2 regions of the Frondihabitans sp. VKM Ac-2883 genome follow, and region 2 is predicted to be linked to the other one. Evidence: predicted binding sites of a transcription regulator. Region 2 holds the regulator's gene; the other holds the start of a gene.
What was found. The regulator HrcA, encoded in region 2, represses chaperone genes, less so after heat shock. The targets are predictions, from matches to a motif close to TTNGCACTCGNNNNNNNCGAGTGCNAA.

Region 1 (7,855 bases), on a different contig from region 2:
TACGTGTGATCCTGTTCGACGGTCCTGTGGCCGATGCAACCGCCATGGAGGGTTTCGGCCTGCACCTGGCCGGGCTGCTTCGGGCCGGAGACCTGCTCGTGCTGACCGGGCCGCTCGGAGCCGGGAAGACGACGATGACGCGTGGTCTCGGCCGCGGTCTCGGGGTGCGGGGTCAGGTGGCCTCGCCGACGTTCGTGCTCGCGCGGACTCACCCGTCGCTCACCCCGGGCGGAGTGCCGCTCGTGCACGTCGACGCGTATCGGCTGGGTTCGGCGGCCGAGCTCGACGACCTCGACATCGACTACGACGCGTCGGTGGTGGTCGTGGAGTGGGGTGCCGGGCTGCTCGACGGCGTGGCGTCGTCGTGGCTGGACGTGAAGATCTCGCGGCCTGTGGGTGCTGGGGACGGTGCTGGTGTTGGTGACGCGGGTTCTGCGGGCCCCGATGCGATCGACGCCGCTGAGGTGCCCGACGAGCCGCGTCACGTGGTCGTCGAAGCGCACGGGCCCCGCTGGCACGGGGTGTCGCTGGGCTGAGTGGCCGGAGGTAACGCAGGGCGGGGGCGTTGACGCGGGCGCGGGCATCTCCCTGGAGGCGTTTTGCGCGCGATCAAATTTGATGCGGCGCAAAACGTCTCTGAGGAGGTGCCGCCACCCGCGAATCAGACCGGGGTGCGGGGAGGCGGGGCGGGCCCATGATGCGGACTCGGCACCATCAGGATCCGTGGTGCCTTGTCCGCATCGTGGGCGAATACAGTTGACAGATGCTTCTCGCCATCGACACGTCGTCAGGAACCTCGGTGGCGGTGGTCGACCGCGACGGCGGCGTGCTCGCCGAGGTGACCGAGCTCGATACGCGCCGCCACGCCGAGGTCATCGGCGAGTCGATCGCGTTCTGCCTCGATGCGGCCGGCGTCGCTCCGGACGAGCTCAGCGCCGTCGTCGCAGGCATGGGCCCGGGGCCCTTCACCGGGCTGCGGGTCGGCATCGCGGCCGCGCGAGCATTCGCGTTCGGGGCGGGCAAGCCCTGCCTGCCGCTCATCAGCCACGACGCCATCGCGTTCGAGCGGCTCGGCGGGCTGGCCCTGGCGATCAGCGGCGAAGCCCCCGATCCCGCCGCCCCCCTTCTCGTGATCACCGACGCGAGACGCCGCGAGCTGTACTGGAGCGCGTTCAGCGGACTCGACGGCGCCGGGCTGCCGGTGCGGCTGGCAGCGCCCGGGCTGGCCCGCCCCGCTGAGCTCGATGAGGCTGTCGCCGGATCCTGCGGTTCGGCCTTTGTCGCCGAGGCGACGCGAACCGACCCGACCTCCACTCCCGTGTCGGCCGCCGCCCTGGGCATGCTCGGCGAGGTGCTGTTCGCCGCCGGGCGTCCGTTTGCCCGCGACGAGCCGCTCTACCTCCGCTCGCCCGACGTCACCGTTCCGGGCGCGCCCAAGAGGGTCTCGTGACGAACGCCGAACCGGTCTACCGGCGTGCCGTGGCCGACGACCTCGACGCGATCATGGCGCTCGAGTCGGCGCTGTTCGTGAACGACGCCTGGAGCCCCGAGCTGATGGCTGCCGAGCTGGCTAATCCGCAGGGCTTCTATCTGATCGCCGAACAGGTCGAGAGCGTGGTCGGCTACGCCGGGCTGCTCTCGCCGCGAGGGGCGCCGGAGTCGGACGTGCAGACCATCGCGGTGGCTCCCGAGGCCCGGCGACAGGGGATCGCCCGCGCCCTGATGAACCGTCTCCTCGCCGAGGCGGTGGAGCGCGGCGCCCGCGAGACGTTCCTCGAGGTGCGCGTCGACAACCCCGGCGCGCAGGCCCTCTACGAGTCGCTCGGCTTCGAGGGGATCGCCGTCCGCCCCCGCTATTACATGCCCGACGGCGTCGACGCCCTCGTGATGAAGAAAGACCTGGAGCGAGCCGAATGAGCGCCACCGACCCCCTCGTGCTCGGCATCGAGACGAGCTGCGACGAGACCGGAATCGGCATCGTGCGCGGCCGCACCCTGCTGGCCAACGTCATCGCGTCGTCGATGGACGAGCACGCGCGCTATGGCGGAGTCGTGCCCGAGATCGCTGCGAGGGCCCACCTCGAAGCACTGCAACCGACGCTCGAGGCCGCGCTCGCCGAAGCCGGCGTCACGCTCGACGACCTCGACGCCATCGCGGTGACGAGCGGCCCGGGCCTCGCCGGAGCGCTCATGGTCGGCGTCGGAGCGGCGAAAGCGCTGGCCCTCGGCGCAGGCAAGCCCCTGTACGCCGTCAACCACCTCGTCGGACACGTCGGCGCCGATGTGCTGCGAGACGACGGCAGCGAGATCGAACTCCCCACCATCGCACTGCTGGTCAGCGGCGGACACACGTCGCTGCTGCACGTGCGCGACCTGCTCGACGACGTCGAACTGCTCGGCGAGACGATCGACGACGCTGCCGGCGAGGCCTTCGACAAGGTCGCGCGCCTGCTCGGGCTGCCCTACCCCGGAGGGCCGCAGATCGATCGGGTAGCGGCCGATGGCGACCCGGAGGCGATCCGGTTTCCGCGCGGGCTCACCCTGCCGAAAGACCTGGCTCAGCACCGCTACGACTTCTCGTTCTCGGGCCTCAAGACGGCGGTCGCCAGGCACGTCGAAAAGCTCCAGAACGCAGGATCCGACGTGCCGACCGCCGACGTCGCCGCCAGCTTTCGAGAGGCCGTCGTCGACGTGCTGCTGACGAAGGCGCTCGCCGCATGCGCCGAACTCGGCGTGCCGCGCCTCCTGCTCGGCGGCGGTGTCGTCGCCAACGCGCGCGTGCGCCAGGTCGCGGCTGAGCGGTGCGCTGCGGCGGGAATCGAACTCAGGATCCCACCGCTCGCCCTCTGCACCGACAACGGCGCCATGATCGCGGCTCTCGGCGCTGAGCTGGCGTCGCGCGGGCGGGCGCCCAGCCCCCTCGGCTTTGGTGCCGACTCGACGTTGCCGGTGACGAGCGCGCAGGCCAGCTGACGCCCGTTGCGTGAGTGCGTGCGGGTGGGGCGGTTGGGCGCTCGGGGTGGTCTCGGCAATTTGAGAGTGATTTCTGGTCGTCGCCCCATTTTTCTCCGTGCTTGTGGGAGGCGCCGAACGGATCGCTCTCAAATTGTTGACGATCGGGCCAGGTGTGGCCGGGGCGAGTCAGACCGGAGCTGTCGGCTGCGGCGGAGACTCCTTCTGGGGCCTCCGCCCTCTGCCTGGCGGCGGGTACTGTCGGGGATGAACGACCCACGGCCGCGATCACAGACCGGAGCTAGTCACCATGACCGACAACAACTCACACGACCGTCCTTCCGCCGACGATCAGGCGCGGGAAGACTCGCAGCAGCCGCCGAGGTACGAGCCGAACCCGACCTACGGGCAGCAGCCGAGCGGGCAGCAGCCGACGTATGGCCAGCAGCCGACTTACAGCCAGCAGAACGCGCAGCCGCCGGCGTACGGTCAGCAGCCGACTTACGGCCAGCAGCAGTACGGCCAGCAGGCGTATGGCCAGCAGCAGTACGGCCAGCAGGCGTACGGCCAGCAGCAGCCGAACCCGTACCAGCCCTACGGCCAGCCCGGTTACGACCGTCCGACCACCAACGGGCTTGCGATCGCCTCGCTGATCACGGGCATCGCAGGGCTCACGATCTTCCCGGTCGTGCTGCCGAGCATCGCCGCCATCATCCTGGCGATCATCGCGCGCGGGCAGATCAAGGCGCGCAACCAGGGCGGTAAGGGACTCTCGCTAGCCGGCCTCATCCTCGGCATCGCAGGCGTCGTCGTCGCGATCGGCATCATCATCCTCGTGATCGTCGCCTTCTCGGCTGGATACTCGAACGGCGACTTCGACCCCTCCTCCTACCCGAACACGTGATCCCGGCCCTCTGGAGGCTCGGGCTGCTCCTTGCCCTCCGCTCCAGGGTGCGTCCGGGTGCGCCGGGCACCCTGCCGGCCACGGCGACACGCGTCATCCTCAGTGTCTGGATCGGTGCGCTGGCCGTGGCGGCGCTTGTCGTAGTGGCGTGCGTCGCCCTGCTCGTCTGGGTTGTCGTCCGGGCCTGAGTGCCGCTCAGCGAGCGAAGGCGCCTCGAGTGGCAGCGCCGCGAGATGGCCGTATCTGCAGCTGTGGTGCCGATCGGCGGGAGATCAGGCCATCTCACGCAGCGTCTGAGCTAGGCGCCCGCGCCGAGATCCGCCGCGACGACGCGCTCGCAGAGCAGCGCCGTGTGTCGGCCCGCCACCCGCGTCAAAATCAGTGTGGCCTCGTTTGCGCCCTTCAGCTGCAGCTTCTTGCGGAACGCCGCCGGGTCGACGTCGACCCCGCGCTTCTTGATCTCGACCCGGCCGATGCCGCGCGTCTTGAGCTCCTGGCGCAGGCGCTTCTCGTCGAGCGGGAACGTCTCGATCACACGGAAGCACTGCGCGAACGGAGTGGCCCGAGCGGTCGCCGACGACAGGTAGGCGATGTCGCGGCTGATCGTATGAGCGTTGAGGGCCCGGGCCAGATCGCCGATCAGACGTGCCCGGATCACGGCGCCGTCGGGTTCGTAGACGTACTCCGAGAGCTCGGCCACGTCGACGTCGTCCGAGTCTCCGGGGGCCGTCATCTCGGAGGGCCCGTCCGGGCCGAAGACGAGTGCCGCGCGGCCGACGCCCGGGCGAGCCAGAGCGCCGAACCAGACGCCGACCTCCACCACGGAGCGGTCGACCGAGATCCACTGGCATTCGGCATCGGTCGGAAGCAGATCGCGGTCGACGCCGGGGCCGAGCTTCACTCCGGTCGGAAAACGCGAAGCGAAGGCGAACGCGGTATCGAGTGTCGGAGACCACTGACTCGGATCCTGAATCCGTGACGTGTTGGCGTGGCCGGCCGTCCGGCGCGCAGGATCCAGGAACACGCCGTCCACCCCCGCCAGATCCACCTGTTCGGCGTCACCCAGCCGCACCTCGGCGCCGCTCCACGGGGCGAGGTTGTAGGTCGCGACGGCCGCGGTCACCTCGTCGCGGTCGACGGCCAGCACTCCCAGCTCGAGGGCCGCGAACGCCAGGGCGTCGCCGCCGATGCCGCAGCCGAGGTCGGCCACCCGGGTAACACCCGCCCGGCGGAAGCGGCCCGCGTGGGTGGAGGCGACCGCCAGGCGTGTGGCCTGCTCGAGCCCGGCCTCGGTGAAGAGCATGCGCTCGGCGAAGTCACCGAACTTGGTACGACCCTTGGCGCGCAGCCGCGACTGGCCGAGCACCGCGGCGACGAGCTCGGGGGAGTGGCCGGCTTTTCGGAGGCGTGCGACCTGGGACACCACGTCAGCCTTCTGGTCGAAGGGGGGCAGCGAATCGAGCAGCCGCAGCCCCTCGGGCGTGAGGAGCTCGCGGAGCTCGGAGGATTCCATGAGTTCATCGTCGCACCTGGCACTCGGATTGACCGAGTGCCAGCCACGCTCTAGAGTTTGTTCTGGCACTCACACGCGTGAAGTGCCAACCAGAGATTTCCAGAGTCACGCCGCTTGTGAGAAAGAAGAGGTCAACCGTGTCGGTCAACATCAAGCCGCTCGAAGATCGCATCGTCATTCGTCAGGTCGACGCCGAGCAGACCACTGCTTCCGGCCTCGTGATCCCCGACACCGCCAAGGAGAAGCCCCAGGAGGGCGAGGTCGTGGCTGTCGGACCGGGTCGCATCGACGACAACGGAAACCGCGTTCCCCTCGACGTCGCCGTCGGCGACAAGGTCATCTACTCGAAGTACGGCGGAACCGAGGTGAAGTACTCGGGTGAAGACCTGCTGGTGCTCTCGGCCCGCGACGTGCTGGCGGTCATCGTCCACTAGGTCGAAGCCCCCTGCGAAGGGCCCCGTCTCAGTTGAGACGGGGCCCTTCGTCGTTGGCGCTCCCGTGCTGGGGTGTGGCAGTCCGGAACCCCTCCGATGACGGAGGTCGTCGATAGTCTTTCCCAGTGAAAGACGACATCGGCACCGCCCGTTCCGGCCTGATCTACGCGGTCATCGCCTACGGCCTCTGGGGTGTGCTGCCGGTGTACTTCCTGCTTCTGCGGCCCGCAGGCGCCGTCGAGATCGTGGCGTGGCGGATCCTCTGGTCTCTCGTCTTCTGCGGCGTGCTCCTTGCCGTCACGCGCTCGTTCGGCCGATTCGTGGCCCTGCTGCGCGATCGCAGCATCGCGGGCACACTGGGGCTCGCTGGGGCGTTCATCGTCGTCAACTGGACCACCTTCATCTTCGCGACGCTCTCCGGGCACGTCGTCGAGGCAGCCCTCGGGTACTTCATCAATCCGGTTGTGACGGTGCTGCTGGGCGTGCTGCTGCTGCGCGAACGCCTGCGGGTGCTCCAGTGGGTGGCCGTCGGCATCTCGCTCGTCGCGATCCTGGTGATCGCCATCGGCTACGGCCAATTCCCGTGGATCTCGCTGATCCTGGCGTTCTCGTTCGGCTTCTACGGTCTGATCAAGAAGAGGGTCGGAGGCCGGGTCGACGCGGTCAGCGGCCTGAGCATCGAGACGCTTGCACTGGCAATGCCCGCGGCTGTCGCCCTCGTCGTCGTGAGCGCGACCGGCTTCACCTCGCAGACCGGCGGCCTCGCGTTCGGCTCGTCAGGCACCCTGCAGACCGTGGCGGTGGTCGGCACGGGCGTGATCACGGCTGTTCCGCTGCTGCTCTTCGCGAGCGCGGCACGGCGGCTGCCCCTTTCCACGCTGGGGTTGACGCAGTACATCGCGCCCATCCTCCAGCTGATCGTCGGCGTCGCCCTCCTGCACGAACCGATGACGCCCGCTCGGTGGATCGGATTCGCGCTCATCTGGGTGGCCCTCGTCGTGCTCAGCACCGATGCCGTCCGTGCGTCCCGGCGCGGTCGACCCGAGCCCGCAGCCGATATGGCCGCCGACGAACCGCAGAAGCACGCAGGTGATTCATCACGAATTGCTAACGAAACCGCAAGGTGACGCCCGCAACACACGGTCGAAACAATCTGCACATAGGTTCTAACCCATTCACACGGTTGGGCCGCGCACCATCGCGCGGCCGCATCACCACCGTCAAGAAAGGGTTCACGGATGATCCGATCCATCACCGCCCTCAAGGGACTAGCCGTCATGGGGGCAGCCTCCATGCTCCTCGTGGGCTGTTCCTCGACAGGGGCAACGCCTTCCAACACGTCGTCAGCGTCGTCGACCACGAAGGCCGATCCGGCCGCCAACTGCAAGGCGCCCTCGTCGCCGAGCACTGACGCGATGAAGATCGGCACCATGCTGCCGCTCACGGGTTCGCTCGCGTACCTCGGTCCGCCCGCCATCGCCGGCGCCGGGCTCGCTCTCGAAGACATCAACAAGGCCGGCGGCGTCGTAGGCAAGCCCGCCGAGATCTCGACCGCCACCGACTCCGGCGACTCGACCGACCTCACCGTCTCGAGCGCGGCTGCCGCCAAGCTCAAGGCCGCCAAGGTCTCCGTCGTGCTCGGCGCCGAGTCGTCCAGCGTCACGCTGAACGTGGTCGACCAGATCACCGGCAGCTGCACCATCGAGATCTCGCCCGCCAACACGGCGTCGACTCTCTCGGGCTACTCGTCGTACTACTACCGCACCGCACCGCCGGACTCGGTCCAGGGTTCGGCTCTCGGCCAGCTCATCGTCAACGACGGTGCCGCCAAGGTCGCGTTCCTCGTCTTCAACGACTCGTACGGCACCGGCCTTCGCGACTCGACCCAGGCCGCCATCGAGGCAGCCGGCGGCTCGGTCGTCTACGGCGGCAAGGGCAAGAGCCAGGAGTTCCCTCCCGGTCAGACGACCTTCTCGTCCGAGGTGACCGCGGCGCTCGCCGCCAAGCCCGACGCGATCGTCATCCTGGCCTTCGACGAGACCAAGTCGATCGT
Region 2 (7,855 bases):
GTTCCCCGACGGGAAGATCTCGTCGGTCGCCGAGCCGATGGTCAAGGCCGCGATCCTGGCGCCGAAAGACTACGTCGGCGTGATCATGGAGCTCTGCCAGTCGCGCCGCGGCACCCTGCTCGGCATGGAGTACCTCGGCGAAGACCGGGTCGAGCTGCGCTACAACATGCCGCTCGGCGAGATCGTCTTCGACTTCTTCGACTCGCTGAAGAGTAAGACCCAGGGCTACGCCTCACTCGACTACGAGCCGAGCGGCGAGCAGGAGGCCGACCTCGTCAAGGTCGACATCCTTCTGCAGGGCGAACAGGTCGACGCCTTCTCCACGATCGTCCACCGCGATAAGGCGTATGCCTACGGCGTGCTGATGACGGGCCGCCTTCGCGAGCTCATCCCGCGCCAGCAGTTCGAGGTGCCGATCCAGGCCGCGATCGGTGCCCGCATCATCGCTCGCGAGTCGATCCGCGCCATGCGCAAAGACGTTCTCGCCAAGTGCTACGGCGGCGACATCAGCCGCAAGCGCAAGCTGCTCGAGAAGCAGAAAGAGGGCAAGAAGCGCATGAAGACCATCGGTCGCGTCGACGTTCCTCAGGAGGCGTTCATCGCCGCGCTTTCGGGCGACGTGGAGAAAAAAGAGAAGAAGTAGCACGCGGCCGGCGACGAGAGCGGGCATGCTTAGGGGCATGCCTGCTCTTTTTATCATCCTCATCATCGTCGGAATCGTCCTCTTCGGACTGAGCTTCATCGGCGCCGCCGTCAAGTTCCTGCTGTTCATCGGCCTCATCGTGGTTGCGATCGGTGTGATCGGCTGGATCGTCCGGGCGGTCACCGGCAAGCGCTGAACCCACAAGCGCTGGGGCCCGGCCCCATCGAATGTACGAAAACCGCCCCCGCGACTCTCGCGAGGGGCGGTTTTCGCACATTCGGCGTCGTGCGGTCGCGCGCGGTGCCGAGTGCCGCCTAATGCCGACGCACACGCGCGCAATCCGGCAAAGGGCGGCACTCGGCCCAGAGCGCGAGCAGCACAGGGCCCGGCGTTAGACTCGAAGGATGCGCCGCGCGACCCACACCGACACCCAGACCACCTACGGGCAGGTCGGGGCAACGCAGGCCCCCGACCTGATGCAGTACCCGCCGAAGGGCTTCCGCCCCGTCGAGTACCGCACCCGCATCGGCCACGGCGACGCCCGCTTCGAGGCGGCCTGGTCGGCCATCATGACCTGGAAGGTGCAGGAGCGCAGTGGCATCGATGTCCACGTCGATTCCGTGCCGACCGTCGAGGAGGGCGCATACACGCCCGTCACCTTTGACGACGAGGGCAACCCGCTCGAAGGTGCTGACTACTCGCCCTCCGACGGAGAGTCCCACTTCTCGCCCGAAGGGGAGCCGTTCCTGACTGCCGGAACAACCGCCACGCTTTCGATCAAGGCTTACGGCCGCACCAATCGCGCGCCGGTGCGTGTGGTCTACGTGATCGACGAGCCGACCCGCAAGGGCTTCGCCTACGGCACTCTCGAGGGTCACCCCGAGAGCGGCGAAGAGTCGTGGGTCATCGACCAGACCGACGACGGCTCCGTCTGGCTCACGATTCGCGCGTTCTCGCGTCCCGCCAACTGGAAGTGGCGCCTCGTCGCCCCGTTCCTCCGCGCGCAGCAGAACAAGTTCACCCAGCGCTACCTCCGCGTGCTGGTCGGCGACTAGGCGTGCCCAGCACTCTTCCTCTGGGCGGCCCCGCGCCCGCCGACGGTGCCCTTCCGACATCCGTCGTCGAGGGGGCCGACGCTCGCGACTTCGGCGTTTACCTGCACGTGCCGTTCTGCCGCGTGCGGTGCGGGTACTGCGACTTCAACACCTATACGGGCGACGAGCTCCGCGGGGTGAAGAGGAGCGATTACGCCGGGCAGGCGGTGAGTGAGATCGAGGGGGCCGGCCGGATCCTTCGGTCTTCCGGTCTTCCCGACCGCGTCGTCTCGACGGTCTTCTTCGGCGGAGGCACACCGACAATGCTGCCCTCGAGCGATCTCTCGGCGATGCTCGCGGCGGTGCGCGACACCTGGTCGCTCGAAGACGGGGCAGAGGTCACCACCGAGGCGAACCCCGACTCGGTCGACGCCGAGTACCTCCGGGCGCTCAAAGACAGCGGGTTCACGCGCGTCAGCTTCGGCATGCAGTCGGCTGTTCCGAGCGTCCTGGCGACCCTCGAGCGCACGCACGACCCGGCGAGGATCCCGCTCGTCGTCGAATGGGCCCGAGACGCGGGGCTCGACGTCAGCCTCGATCTCATCTACGGCACGCCCGGTGAGACGCTCGGCGACTGGGAGCGCTCGCTCGACCAGGCCCTCGCGCAGGAGCCCGATCACCTGTCGGCGTACTCGCTCATCGTCGAAGACGGGACGAAGCTCGCCCGGCAGATCCGGCGCGGCGAGGTCGCTCAGCCCGACGACGACACGGCCGCCGACATGTACGAGTTGGCCGACGCGCGCCTCGCCTCGGCGGGCTACGAGTGGTACGAGGTCAGCAACTGGGCGCGCGGCGACGAGCATTCGAGCCGGCACAATCTGTCGTACTGGCGCGGCCACGACTGGTGGGGAGTCGGCCCCGGCGCTCACAGCCACGTCGGGGGAGTCCGCTGGTGGAACGTCAAGCACCCTGCCGCCTACGCCGAGCGCGTGCTCTCGGGCGTCTTGCCCGCGGCCGGTCGAGAGACCCTCGACGCCGAGACCCGTGCAGTCGAGAACGTCCTGCTGAAGACGAGGATCCGAGACGGCCTGCTCGTCTCCGAGCTCGACGAGACCGGCAGAAAGGCCGTCGCCGGGCTCATCGCCGACGAGTTGGTCGACGGCAGGCGGGCGCTTGCGGGCACGATCCGGTTGACGCTTCGCGGTCGGCTGCTGGCCGACGCCGTCGTGCGCCGTCTGCTCGGCGACTGAGCTCGTCCGCTGCTCGCCCGGCCCTGGCTCGGTGATCGGTTTCGCCGAGTGCCGCCAAATGCTCGCCCGGCAAGATCCGTGCCGGCATATGACGGCACTCGGGGCTTTAGCCAGTGCCTGGCTGGCGGCAGGCCGAGCAGCTTTTGCCGAGTGCCGTCCAATGCGCGCGGTGCCGGTGCCGGCGCCGATGCAGCAATTGGCGGCACTCGGGGGTCCGCCGACGCGCAGCAGCTCGCAGAGCGCCTCAGGGCTTGATGAACTCGATGCTCAGCGGGTAGCGGTAATACTCGCCTCGATTGGCCGCCAGCGCGGCGATGATCGAGAAGACGATGTTGACGACCCAGACGGCGCCCACGATCAGAAGGCCGATACCGACGATCGAGAGGAGGCCGCCGACGAAGCTGGCGATCAGCATCGTCAGCTGGAAGTTGAGGGCGACGCGAGTGTGCTCGCGGATGAAGGGCCCGCGGTCGCGCAACAGCAGGTAGCCGATCAGCGACGGCAAGAAGTAGAAGATGCCGCCCACGTGAATCAGCGTGGCCCAGAGCTTCTCGTCTTCGGGCCGGAGCGGCTGCTGCGGCTGGTTGCCGCCGTAGGGAGGCTGATTTCCGCCGTACGGGCCGTCGGTCGGGGGCGGAGGGGGAGGTGTGCCGGTCATGTCTCGCCAATCGTCGTCGGTCAGCGAGCCTAGCGGCACGCCCCGCCCCACGACCAGGGCTTGTCGGGGGCGTGGAGTACCATTGGCAGTCTCACGGAGCGAGTGCCAGCCGTGCGACGTTCCGAATTTGTGGAGGGAGGCGACCGTGGTCAGCGAGCGAGGTCTCGAGGTTCTCCGCGTCATCGTCCATGACTACGTCGAGTCGCGCGAGCCCGTCGGTTCGAAGTCGATCGTCGAGCGCCACCAGTTCGGTGTCTCCGCGGCCACGATCCGCAACGACATGGCTCTGCTCGAAGAAGAAGAGCTGATCGCCGCGCCCCACACGTCGTCGGGTCGAGTGCCCACCGACAAGGGGTATCGCTTATTCGTCAACCAGCTTGCCGACCTGCGGCCGCTGTCTGTCGCCCAGCGCACAGCGATCGAGACGTTCCTCGGCAACTCGTCCGATCTCGACGAGGTGCTCTCGCGCACGGTGCGGCTGCTGTCGCAGCTCACCAACCAGGTCGCGCTCGTCCAATACCCCACGTTCTCCCGAGCCACGGTTCGTCACGTCGAGCTCGTTCGTCTCAGCGAGACCCGCCTGATGACGGTGCTCATCACCGACTCCGGCCACGTCGAGCAACGCAGCATCGAGACGGCGATCGCGGTCGACGAGGCCTTCGTCGGCGAGCTCCGCGCGAAGCTCAACACCCGTGTCGGCGGCAAGACGCTCGCCGAGGCAGCCGCCGTGCTGACCGCGCTGCCGACCGAGTTCCGCCCCGAGCGCGCCGCCTTCGTGGCGGCCGTCTGCACCGCCCTCGTCGACGAGGCGACGGCAGGCCGGCAAGAACGCCTGGTCATGGCCGGCACAGCGAACCTCGTGCTCACCGAAGACGACTTCTCGGGCAACCTCTTTCCCGTCCTCGAAGCCATCGAAGAGCAGGTCACCCTGCTTCGACTCTTCGGCGAGATGCGCGACGGCCCGGCGGGCGACGCCGACGTCATCGCGCGCATCGGACGTGAGAACGACTCGTTCGGCCTCGGCCAGACGTCGGTTCTCGCTAGCGGCTACACGGCGTCGGGTGGCGAGGTGGCCCGGCTGGGCGTCCTCGGCCCCACCCGCATGGACTACTCAAGCAACATGGCGGCCGTCCGCGCGGTGGCACGCTACCTGAGTGGCCTTCTCGGCAACGACTGAGACGATTTCGCACCCTTTCCCGTCGGATCCTGAGCTTCAGGATCCCTCCCCAAGACTCACCGAATCACCTTACGAAAGCACGACGGAGACCAGTGGCAGATCACTATGACGTCCTCGGAGTCGAGCGCAGCGCGACCCCGGAACAGATCAAGAAGGCGTACCGGAAGCTCGCACGCGAGCTCCACCCCGACGTCAACCCGAGCCCCGAGGCATCGGACCGCTTCAAAGACGTCACGCACGCCTACGACGTCCTGAGCGACCCGCAGCAGCGGGAGCGCTACGACCTCGGCCCGCAGTCGGGCTTCGGGGCCGGTGGTGGCGGCGGCGCCGGTTTCGGTGACATCTTCGATGCGTTCTTCGGCGGAAACCAGCAGCGCCAGGGCCCCAGGTCACGCCGTGAGCGTGGGCAGGACGCCCTGCTGCGCCTCGAGGTCGACCTCGAAGACATCATCTTCGGCGTCCAGCGCGACATCGAGGTCGACACGGCCGTGCTGTGCGAGACCTGCAACGGCTCGTGCTGCGCACCGGGTACCAGCCCGCAGACCTGCGACATCTGCCACGGCACCGGGTCGATCAACCGCCAGGTGCGCTCGCTCCTCGGCAACGTGATGACCTCGAGCCCCTGCGGCACCTGCCGCGGCTACGGCACGGTCATCCCGAACCCGTGCCCGACCTGCCAGGCTCAGGGTCGCGTCCGCGCCCGCCGCACGATCCCCGTAGACGTACCTGCGGGCGTCGACACCGGCATCCGTCTGCAGATGCCCGGCCAGGGTGAGGTCGGCCCCGCCGGCGGCCCGAACGGCGACCTCTACCTCGAGGTCAAGGTCAAGCACCACGACGTCTACAGCCGCAACGGCGACGACCTCCTGGCAACACTCGAGGTGCAGATGGCCGACGCCATCCTCGGCACCACGACCACGGTCAAGGCGCTCGACGGCGACATCTCGGTCGAGGTCAAGCCGGGCACGCAGAGCGCCGACGTCGTCACCATCAAAGACCGCGGTGTCACGAGGCTTCGGGGCACAGGTCGTGGCGACCTCAAGATCGGCATCCAGGTGGTCACCCCGACCAAGCTCAGCCACAAGGAGCGCGAGCTGGTCGAGAAGTTCGCCTCCGGCCGCAAGCACGACAAGCCGCAGCTCTCGCAGTTTCAGCAGGGTCTCTTCGGCAAGCTCCGCGACCGGTTTCTGAACTTCTGATCGTGGCGCACTTCTACCTCGCCGACGAGCTGACCGAGACCTCGGTCGGCTCCGACGTGGTGCTGACGGGCGCCGAAGCCCGGCATGCCGTCACGGTGAGCCGGGTTCGGGTCGGCGAGGGGCTCCGTGTCGGCAATGGGCGCGGGCTCGTCGTCGGGGGCACCGTGCAGGAGGCGAGCGGAGACAGACTCGTGCTTCGCGTCGAGACAGTGGCGGCGGATCCTGGTCCGCTTCGCCGTGTTGTGCTCGCACAAGCGCTTGCGAAAGGCGATCGCGACGAGCTGGCCGTGCAGGCGGCCACCGAACTCGGGGTCGACGAGGTCGTGCCCTGGGCGGCGGGGCGCAGCATCTCGCGCTGGGAGGGGCCGAAGGTGGCCAAGGGCCTGGCACGCTGGCGCGCCATCGTGCGCGAAGCGACCAAGCAGTCGATTCGTGCGTGGCAGCCGACGGTGTCCGAGGTGGCGACGACGCCCCAGCTCGTGGCCCGGGCGGCGACAGCACGAGTGCTGGTGCTCGAACCCACGGCGACCGTTGCGCTCTCCACCGTCGATCTGGGCGACGAGGCCGACACCCGCGACGTCGTGATCGTTGTCGGCCCGGAGGGCGGCGTGACGCCGCACGAGATCGAGGCGCTCGAGGCTGCCGGCGCCATTGCTGTGCGCCTCGGCGACTCGGTGCTCCGCACCTCGACAGCGGGCCCGGCCGCGCTGGCCGCGCTGAGTCTGCGACTCGGGCGCTGGTGACGGTGCGCCGCGGCTCCCGCGCCCCGCTTTCTCCGCCCGGTCCGGTGTCGGTCGCCTTCGTTACGATGAGGGCATGAGCACCTCCGCAGCCGAGCCGACGATCTTCGAGCGAATTGTGCGTCGAGAGATCCCGGCGACGATCGTGTTCGAGAGCGATTCGGTGATCGCCTTCGAAGACATCGCGCCGAAAGCACCCGTGCACCTCCTCGTCGTGCCGAAGACCGCCGCCTACGCGAATGTGGTCGAGTTGGCCGCCGGCGATCCCGGGCTGCTCGCCGAGCTCGTCGCCGTCGCGTCGAGGTTGGCGGCGGATCCTGCCGTCATCCGGGAATTCACGCCGGGTGAGTTCCGATTGATCTTCAATACCGGCGAAGCAGCCGGTCAGACCGTTTTCCACGTTCACGCCCACGTCATGGCGGGCACTCTCCAGGAAGGCTCACTTGCCTAGTAGCTCCGAAAGCCCCACCGGTGCCGGCGGCACCGGTTCCACCGTTCGCGACGACCTCACCATCGATGGCGTGGCCATGGTGCAGCTACTCGGTCCGCAGGATCGCCTGCTGCGCACCGTCGAACAGCGGTATCCGTCGGTGCGAGTGCTGGTCCGGGGCAACGAGGTCTCACTCGAGGGCCCCGCAGACGACGTCCGCCGTGCGCGCGACCTCGTCGACGAACTGGTGACGATGGTGCGGTCGGGGCACGAGCTCGGCCCCGCCGAGGTCGCGACCACGGGCGAGATCCTCGACAGCGGCAAAGGTCACCCCGCTGAGCTGTTCGGCGCCACGATCCTGACGAACAAGGGCAAGAGCATCCGGGCGAAGACGCTCGGCCAGAAAGACTACGTCGACGCCATCGACGACAATACGATCGTCTTCGGCATCGGCCCGGCCGGTACCGGCAAGACCTACCTCGCGATGGCCAAGGCCGTCCAGGCGCTGCAGCGGCGCGAAGTCTCGCGCATCATCCTCACGCGGCCCGCCGTCGAGGCGGGTGAGCGGCTCGGCTTCCTGCCGGGCACCCTCACCGACAAGATCGATCCCTACCTCCGACCGCTCTACGACGCGCTCGGCGAGATGATGGATCCCGAGATCGTGCCGAAGCTTCTGGCGGCGGGCACCATCGAGGTGGCTCCGCTCGCGTACATGCGCGGCCGC

Region 1: the regulator HrcA is predicted to act here: its motif matches at 5,385-5,411, upstream of groES (co-chaperone GroES).

The regions. Positions count from the first base shown of each region.
Region 1 covers NZ_JADKSF010000001.1:320,605-328,459, reverse strand. Annotated here, with positions in the region: gene alr (alanine racemase) at 1-9, shown strand, start outside; gene tsaE (tRNA (adenosine(37)-N6)-threonylcarbamoyltransferase complex ATPase subunit type 1 TsaE) at 45-536, shown strand; gene tsaB (tRNA (adenosine(37)-N6)-threonylcarbamoyltransferase complex dimerization subunit type 1 TsaB) at 764-1,450, shown strand; gene rimI (ribosomal protein S18-alanine N-acetyltransferase) at 1,447-1,917, shown strand; gene tsaD (tRNA (adenosine(37)-N6)-threonylcarbamoyltransferase complex transferase subunit TsaD) at 1,914-2,972, shown strand; gene ITJ49_RS01650 (DUF4190 domain-containing protein) at 3,262-3,855, shown strand; gene ITJ49_RS01645 (hypothetical protein) at 3,852-4,043, shown strand; gene ITJ49_RS01640 (class I SAM-dependent methyltransferase) at 4,154-5,368, opposite strand; gene groES (co-chaperone GroES) at 5,506-5,802, shown strand; gene rarD (EamA family transporter RarD) at 5,928-6,929, shown strand; gene ITJ49_RS01625 (ABC transporter substrate-binding protein) at 7,041-7,855, shown strand, end outside.
Region 2 covers NZ_JADKSF010000004.1:174,536-182,390, forward strand. Annotated here, with positions in the region: gene lepA (translation elongation factor 4) at 1-643, shown strand, start outside; gene ITJ49_RS09320 (hypothetical protein) at 681-839, shown strand; gene ITJ49_RS09325 (DUF1990 family protein) at 1,048-1,698, shown strand; gene hemW (radical SAM family heme chaperone HemW) at 1,701-2,927, shown strand; gene ITJ49_RS09335 (DUF4870 domain-containing protein) at 3,172-3,585, opposite strand; gene hrcA (heat-inducible transcriptional repressor HrcA) at 3,731-4,762, shown strand; gene dnaJ (molecular chaperone DnaJ) at 4,855-5,961, shown strand; gene ITJ49_RS09350 (16S rRNA (uracil(1498)-N(3))-methyltransferase) at 5,964-6,704, shown strand; gene ITJ49_RS09355 (histidine triad nucleotide-binding protein) at 6,778-7,152, shown strand; gene ITJ49_RS09360 (PhoH family protein) at 7,145-7,855, shown strand, end outside.